One region of the Brevibacillus sp. M2.1A genome, then DNA from elsewhere that is predicted to be linked to it. Evidence: riboswitches for the same ligand, from Rfam matches in the RefSeq annotation. Region 1 holds a riboswitch; the other holds the start of a gene.
What was found. A riboswitch is a leader RNA that binds a small molecule or an ion and turns the genes downstream of it on or off. The one in region 1 is predicted to bind thiamine pyrophosphate.

Region 1 (4,245 bases):
GAAGAGTTTTCCAAAATTGCTGAGGTAGCTCAAGAAAAGGTGAAATTGGAGCTGCTTCAGGTAGAGCAACTAACGAACAGTCCTTTGTCTGTAGAGATCATGATGTTTCCCCGTGAACAAAAGCAACATGATGCGATTGCAAACGCCGTCCACGGCATTTTGAAGAAGCAAGGCTTTTTGCAAGTCCATATTTTCTTCATCCTGTTATCGCCCACTCTCTATTATAAAGAAGGACTTCCGTTGCAAGTCGGAATGGCGAAATAAGCAAGAAAAAAAGGTCGAGATCCTCCAAAAGGATTTCGACCTTTTTCTATTTAATAATAGAGGCTTTCGGATTGCAGGCACTTGGAGCATGTACGCGTAAGTGGCGTTTCGATATAGACGTGACTGCAATCCTGTTGAATGAGTCGCAATTGTTGTTTAGAGTGCTCTAGCTCAGCCTCTAGTCGAAGGATTTTTTCGCGTAAACGACTGGCTTCCTCCATATGAATCCCCCTTCATTACGACTGATACAAACGGCTTCCCTGTTCGCGGAACTCACGCGATTTTTCCTGCATCCCTGCAAGAATGGCGGGATCTTGCGCACCCCCTTGTTCATTGGCGATGTGACGAATGTCGTGCGATATTTTCATGCTGCAAAATTTAGGACCGCACATGGAACAAAAATGGGCAGATTTGGCGGCTTCTGCTGGCAACGTTTCATCGTGATATTCGCGGGCGCGCTCCGGGTCCAGCGACAAATTGAATTGATCGTTCCAGCGAAAATCAAAACGAGCTTTGGATAAGGCATCGTCTCGCTGTTTTGCCCGCGGATGTCCTTTTGCGAGATCAGCGGCATGCGCAGCGATTTTGTATGCGATTAAACCGTTGCGGACATCCTCTTTATTCGGAAGGCCGAGATGTTCCTTGGGCGTTACGTAGCAGAGCATCGCTGTTCCGAACCATCCAATCATGGCAGCGCCAATCGCTGAAGTAATGTGATCATAGCCGGGGGCAATGTCTGTCGTGAGCGGCCCGAGTGTGTAAAAAGGGGCCTCATGGCAAATGGATAGCTGTTTATCCATATTTTCGCGAATGAGATGCATGGGGACGTGACCGGGGCCTTCTATCATGACTTGTACGTCGTGTTCCCACGCAATTTTTGTGAGTTCCCCCAATGTTTCAAGCTCCGCGAACTGTGCCTCGTCATTCGCATCCGCGATAGAGCCAGGACGTAGTCCATCTCCAAGGGATACACAAATGTCATAGGCCTTCAGAATTTCGCAAATTTCAGCGAAATGCGTATACAGAAAGTTTTCCTCGTGATGGGCCAGGCACCATGCCGCCAAAATCGATCCGCCGCGAGAGACGATACCGGTAACGCGGTTAGCTGTCATGGGGATGTAGCGCAAAAGAACACCAGCATGAATCGTGAAGTAATCGACGCCTTGCTCCGCTTGCTCAATCAAGGTGTCTCGGTAAACCTCCCATGTCAAATCCTCGGCTTTCCCATTTACTTTTTCAAGTGCTTGATAAATCGGGACAGTACCTACTGGAACGGGACTGTTGCGGATAATCCACTCCCGCGTGGTGTGTATATGTTTTCCCGTCGAGAGGTCCATAATGGTGTCGGCACCCCAACGGACAGACCAAATCATTTTTTCGACCTCTTCTTCCATGGAAGAGCTGACGGCTGACGTTCCGATGTTGGCATTGATTTTGACATGAAAGTTGCGGCCAATGATCATCGGCTCGCTCTCAGGATGATTGATGTTAGAAGGGAGGATCGCACGTCCAGCGGCGATTTCTGCCCGTACAAATTCAGGAGAGACCCCCTCGCGAATGGCAACGTATTCCATTTCCGGTGTGATGATATTTTTTCGGGCATAATGAAGCTGGGTAACATTTTTGCCTGGCTTTGCCCGTTTTGGTTTGTAGCCCTCTCGAGGGAAAGTGGGGAGGGTGACAGCCTTCTCTTCGTTTCGGATGCCGTCGTCGACTAGTTGTGGTTCGCGACCGACATACGTTTCCACATCATTTCGCTCATCAATCCATTGGTGGCGAATGGAGGGGAGTCCTGCTTGAATGTCAGGGACATAACCGGATGCAGTATACTCGCCACTCGTATCATACACGCGAATGGGAGGATTGGGTGTGGAGCCGGACAATCCTTCGGTAGGATGAAGAGAAATCTCGCGCATCGGGACACGGATGTCCGCACGACTACCTGTCTCGTATACTTTGCGACTACCTGGAAAAGATGACACCAATGACATAAGAAAAACCTCCTTGTTTTGGTTGCACGAAAGCGAGAACCGTTTAGGGAGGCGAAAGAAACATCCCGCGAAAAAGCGCCGCATAAACAACATGCGACGCCAACGCGAGAGTAGAGAAGAAACGGGTATCCTAAAAATACACGTATCTTTTCGTGTCGTATATGACATTCCTCCGCTGGCATTACCCAGTTCAGGTTCAACGGTCGATGGCACAGTACCATCCTCTCAGCCTGGTGAATTCCAAGCTCCCGTGCTTTTTTATTTTTGGATTGCAACAATAGGATAACGGGAAGTCAAGTTAATTTCAAGGATAATTTTCTAGTGAAAAATTGCAGGTGTGCAACACATTTTCCTCCCCCCTATTCTCATGAATCGGACTAAAACTGTTTCTGTAGACCCACATGATTCCTATCTGTTACGATGAAGTTCGAAAAAAAGCAACTGCTTCCAGCGCTTTGATTTTCCGCGTTGTCGAAGCAGGATGGAGAAGTATTTTGAGGTGATGAGGTATGGATGTTTATTCGGATCTAAAACAAGGAGAACGTGGAGCGTGGGTGAGTATTTTTGCCTACATTTTCTGCTCTGTATTAAAAATAGGAGTTGCGTATGTCACAGCGTCGGAAGCTTTAATGGCCGACGGTCTTAACAACTCAACAGATGTGGTCGCATCAATTGCTGTTTTGATCGGGCTGCGTATTGCAAGGAAACCACCTGACAAAGATCACCCGTATGGCCATTTCCGGGCAGAGACTATTTCAGCACTTGTCGCATCATTTATCATGCTATTTGTCGGAGTTCAGGTCATTACGAATGCCGTACCATCCTTGTTTGATCCACAACATTCGGCTCCTAACCTGTTAGCAGGATGGACAGCACTTGCAACTGCCGTTATTATGCTTTTTGTCTATCGCTACAATAAAAAGCTCGCCATCAAAACAAACAGCCAAGCACTGGATGCAGCGGCCGCTGACAACCGTTCAGATGCATTCGTCAGTATCGGGACGTTTATCGGGGTAGCTGGCGCACAGTTTCAATTGCATTGGCTCGATCCATTAGCTGCTTTTGTTGTTGGTCTCATTATCTTGAAGACTGCGTGGGACATTTTCAGAGAAGCAACCCACCGTTTAACAGATGGCTTCGACGAAAGTGAGCTTGCGGACCTGCGGGCAACGATTTCCTCGATTTCAGGAGTAAAGGATATCAGTGACATCAAAGCCCGCTACCATGGAAGCAGCGTGCTGGTTGATGTTGTGATCCATGTAGATCCAGGGCTGAATGTGGTAGAGAGCCACACCATCACCGAAAAAATTGAAGAACAGATGCGCAAGATTCACCGCATTAACGCCGTTCATATCCATATTGAACCGTGCAGGAAAATGGCGCCTAGTTAGATTCCATCATGGGAATACAAAAAACCTGTCCAGTGTGGGCAGGTTTTTTTGTTATGTGCTGCTAACCAGAGGTAGCCTTCTTTTTGCGCAGTGTTTTGGTTGTAGAAGTAGTCGTAGTTTTTTTGGGATCGGCTGCGGTCGGCTTTTTCGATGCTTGCTCTTTTTCGGAAGAGGAGGCAGCAGTGGTGCGTTTTCGCGCAGGCTTTGAAGGAGTCGGTTCCGGTTCGATTTTGATGGGTACGGCGGCTTGACCGGCTGTAGACTCCAAGCTTTCTTTTAGGGCTTGCATGAGATCAATAACATTGGTTCTTGCCACAGTAGGTGCAGTGGCGATTTCCTGACCCTCCAATTTTTTCTCAATCAGTTTTTGCAGGTCGGATCGATATTCATCCGTATATTTTGCCGGATCAAAAGGGAGCGTCATATTGCTAATGAGCTCAGTTGCCATTTTCAGTTCGTTTTCGGCCAACGTTACATTGGCCTCAGGCAAGGCGGGCACTTGATTGACGGGGCGTACCTCATCCGGATAGAAGATCGTCTCCAGCATGATGCAATGTTCATACAGTCGGATAACGGCCAGGCTTTGCCGATTGCGCATC
Region 2 (4,245 bases), 460 kb from region 1:
TTCCGTCATGCAGCGTCGTCGGACTCTCAATCGTGATCCAGCCTGTAATGACCCCGCCCTGCCCTTGCATTTGGAGATTGCTCGTGTCCACTACAACGGCGTAGTCAGCCTGATAGCCACGCTCGATGGCGGCCAATGTCCCCGCTTCACCCGCTTCTTCACCGATGACGGATTGAAAGAGCAAATCGCCTTGGAGCTCGATTCCGTGTTCGCGAAGCATTTGGATCGCAAACAAGCTCGCTGCGAGTCCACCTTTCATATCCGCAACTCCACGACCGTACAGGCGTCCATCCTTGCCATATGTCAAAGCAAAAGGTGGATACGTCCACCCGATGTCATCTCCGACTTCAGCCACATCGATATGCCCGTTGATAATCAAGCTGTTTGCGTGAGTTGAGGCACTCCCTGATAACCGCCCGACGATATTGTCGTCTCCCGGATATACCGTCCAGCGATCCACTTCGAATCCCATCGCTTGCAGTCTGTTGGCGATTACTCCTTGTGCCACATCGCTGTTTCGTGCGGGAGGACTCACAGTCGGATGAGAAACGAGCTCTGCCAATAAGGCGAACAGCTCTTCTTTGCGGCTGGCAATCGATTCTACCGCTTCTGTCAGTCGATGCACGTTACTCAATCATCCCTTCGGTCGGGCTGCTCGCGGATGCGTAACGCTTTTTCGCGATACGGCCTGCCAGGAAGCCTTTGCGACCTGCTTCGACCCCTAGCTTCATCGCTTCTGCCATCAGGACAGGATTGTCAGCGAGAGCGACTGCTGTATTCAACAAGACACCGTCAGCCCCTAGCTCCATCGCTTTTGCGCAGTCTGCTGGCGAGCCAATCCCTGCATCTACGATAATCGGTACTTTCGCATCTTCGATGATAAAGCGGATATTGTTTTCGTTGACAATCCCTTGCCCGGAACCAATTGGAGACGCACCTGGCATAACCGCATGTACGCCAACCTCTTGCAGACGTCTGGCCAGAATCGGGTCATCATTGGTGTAGGTCAGCACGATAAAGCCTTCTTCCACCAAGATTTTCGAAGCCTCGAGCGTGCCAATTGGGTCAGGGAGAAGTGTTTTCGGGTCTCCAATGACTTCGACCTTGATCATGTCACACAGTCCAGATGCTTTAGCCAAACGGGCAATGCGCACTGCTTCTTCTGCTGTATAGGCACCTGCTGTATTTGGTAGCAGTGTGAATTTTTTCAAATCGAGTTGTTCCAAAAAGTTCGGTTCTTGCGGATTTTCCAAATTCAAGCGGCGAATCGCAAAGGTCAAAATTTCTGCTTCCGACACCTCTACTGCTTTCCCTTGTGTATCCAAATCAGCGAATTTACCTGTCCCTAGAAGTAAACGGGAGCGAAACTCGTAAGGTCCAATTTTCAATGTATCCATCATGCTGATCATCCTCCTCCGACAAAATGAACGATTTCTATGCGATCTCCGTCTGCAATCGGTGTTTGTTCGTACGCAGAGCGATTAATAATGTCACCATTTCGCTCAACGACGACAATTTTCTCTTGCAGGGAATAAGAAGCGAGCAAGGCCCGCACTGTCGTGATTTCTTCCGCCAACTCTACTTTTTTCCCATTCAGTTGAACAATCATTGATTACCTCCTTCTACTGGAAAAAAACGGCTTCTCCCACCTGCCTGAGTCGATTCAGACAAACAGAAGAAGCCGTATACCCATCCCATCTCCCCGGACGAATGGCATAAAAAAACCATCCGCCTCGGATGGTTGAGTGTCATCTTATCATCCATGCTCGCAAACAAGCATAGTTCCGCTCGGATGCGACATGTGATCCTGATTCCAAATACCTCTTCCTCCGCTGGCATGACCCAGGTCAGGTTCAACGGTCAGTAACACACTCGTTACAATCTCAGCCAACGTTGCTTGGCCCCCGTTTGGTAGTAAAGCTATGCAATTATCGTACATTCGAGTTTTACAGTACCACTCTATTTCGTGTTTGTAAAGGCTTCCTTGTGCATCTTTTCGAGCTCAGCGAGACAGCGCTCTGCCCAAGCTGCCATTTTTGCAAGCTTTTCCATTTCTCTCTCCATCGCCTGACGCACAGATTCCTTGTAATCTGGAATCGCTCCATTGTAGCGAATGACCCCTTGGACAGGCGTCATGAATTTTTCCATGTAAGAGAGTGCTGGACGCTGGTGAAACAGCGGCACATCTACTTCGTAGGAAGAATGCAAATCGCCTTGGGTTGGGTATTTGGTTACTGCCAACACTTTTACCAGCAGCTTCGAGTCGTGGATTTCCAATACTTCTGCAATATATTCACCAGTCCGCTGCGAAACACGAACAATATCTCCCGGATTCCAGTTCATCGCGGTTTCCTCCTTTTCTTGAATCGAATGCATTTACATCAGCGAGGCTTCCAGCAGATTGCGTGCATGCAGCAATACTTCTTCCGCATCCACTACTGACTGCCCGCCACCCTGTGCCATGGCAGGATTTCCCCCGCCTTTTCCGTTAATGATCGGCAAGGTTTCTTTCAACACTTGATTGATGGCTATGTTGACTTCTTGTCCACGAGCAAACACGACTTGCATTTTGTCTTCGGCAGTAGCAGCCAAGAGGCAAATCGCATCTGGCGCCAGAGCAGTAGCCAGCTGTGCGAACTGCTGAAGCTGTTGAATGGTTTTGTCTGTGAAGGTGCTCATTATGAGGCGAGAATGACCGAGTTTGGTGGCAGCAGTCAATTGTTGATTGACTTCCACTTCCAAGAACTGCTTATCCACTTCTGCCACTTTTGCCTTCAAGGTGTCGCGTTCTGCAAGGAGACGTTCCGTCTGTGCGATCAGTTCTCCTTCATTGGTAGCGAGCAACTTCGCCGTATCACGAACGACAGCTTGCTTTTGGTTATAGTCCCGCAAAGCTCGCCAGCCACAGATAAATTCCAAACGAATGTTTCCGCGATGCCGCTCCCAGCCCAAGATCTTGATCATCCCGACTTCGCCCGTCCGCGCTGGATGTGTTCCTCCACATGGATTGTAATCAAAATCAGGTATCATCACGACGCGAATATTTTCCGTAACAGTCGGTTGTTTTTTCAAGGGCAGCGTTGCCAATTCCTCGTCATCAACAAACCGTGCAATGATGGGGTGGTTTTCCAAAACAATCTGATTCGCTCGCTTTTCTACCTTCTCCCATACATCTGCAGTCAACTCATCCAGTCGTACATCAATGGTGACACGCTCTTTGCCCAGGTGAAAGGCGACGGTCTCCGCCTGCAAGATTTCCAGGAAAGACGCCGATAAAATGTGTTGACCAGCATGCTGCTGCATGTGATCGAAGCGGCGGTCCCAATCGATGTGCCCCGTTACTTCCGCTGTGCTTTCGGACAAAGGAGCCTCCAGTCGGTGACGAATTTCGCCATCTACCTCTTCCACATCTACCACACGAATCTCTTCCAATACGCCCAGGTCGGAAGGCTGTCCGCCTCCAGTAGGGTAAAAAGCCGTTTGATTCAGTACCACGTAAGGTGTCCCATCTTGCTCGACACCAGTCCTCGTCACCTGGGCCGAGAAGGTTCTTGTATAGGCATCCTGATAATAGAGTCTGTCGTCCATCGTTACTCCTCGCTGCATGGAACCATGGTTCCAGCCTGATTCTCCCACTTGGGGGCAAAACGAAAAAACGTATGTATAAAGCTTAGCCAAACAACTGATCCATTTGTTTTTCGCGCTCTTGACGCTCCTCTGGGCTTGCCAGGTCATACTTTTTCAATAAATGAAACAGCTCGTTTAGACGCTCTTGGCTGAGTTCGCTATTCAACTTATTTTTGAATTGACTCACACGCAATTCCGACAGATGAGGCGCTTGTTCTGCCAGTTTCTTGAGTACGTCCTCATGGCTGTGATCCAATTTGCATTCTCCCATGATTTCTCCCCTTTTCCTTCCTGTCATCTTCATCATACCATGATTGTTCATTCGAAAAAAAGGCGTACAACCCGTGATGGAATGTACGCCAGATGACTATGCACGCTTGCGGACGCGAAAGTTCTCCTCGATCAACAGCCAATTTTGCGGAAATGGCAAACCGAGTTTCCAGTAGCTGACGCCTCGCAAACCAAGCTGTTTAACCAGATTGAACTTGGCTTGGATCGACCGTGCATCCTCAAACCACACCTGATGTTGCTTGCCTTGATTATCGGTGTACGTAAAAAACGGAGCCTGCGCCCGATAGTCATACCGGATGACGGCATTATGCTGGGAAGCCAGTGCAA

Region 2: it holds a riboswitch for thiamine pyrophosphate, as region 1 does, so the genes downstream of both, thiS (sulfur carrier protein ThiS) here and thiC (phosphomethylpyrimidine synthase ThiC) in region 1, are expected to answer to the same signal.

What each region holds. Positions count from the first base shown of each region.
Region 1 is NZ_JABSUY020000001.1:4,338,794-4,343,038, reverse strand. It holds gene HP567_RS20815 (DUF1904 family protein) at 1-264, shown strand, start outside; gene HP567_RS20810 (hypothetical protein) at 315-485, opposite strand; gene thiC (phosphomethylpyrimidine synthase ThiC) at 501-2,255, opposite strand; TPP riboswitch at 2,405-2,517, opposite strand; gene HP567_RS20800 (cation diffusion facilitator family transporter) at 2,765-3,646, shown strand; gene ku (non-homologous end joining protein Ku) at 3,708-4,245, opposite strand, start outside.
Region 2 is NZ_JABSUY020000001.1:3,874,541-3,878,785, forward strand. It holds gene HP567_RS18595 (acetylornithine deacetylase) at 1-634, opposite strand, end outside; gene HP567_RS18600 (thiazole synthase) at 627-1,400, opposite strand; gene thiS (sulfur carrier protein ThiS) at 1,406-1,609, opposite strand; TPP riboswitch at 1,808-1,918, opposite strand; gene HP567_RS18610 (kinase-associated lipoprotein B) at 1,960-2,343, opposite strand; gene HP567_RS18615 (alanyl-tRNA editing protein) at 2,377-3,588, opposite strand; gene HP567_RS18620 (hypothetical protein) at 3,671-3,898, opposite strand; gene HP567_RS18625 (LysM peptidoglycan-binding domain-containing protein) at 3,995-4,245, opposite strand, start outside.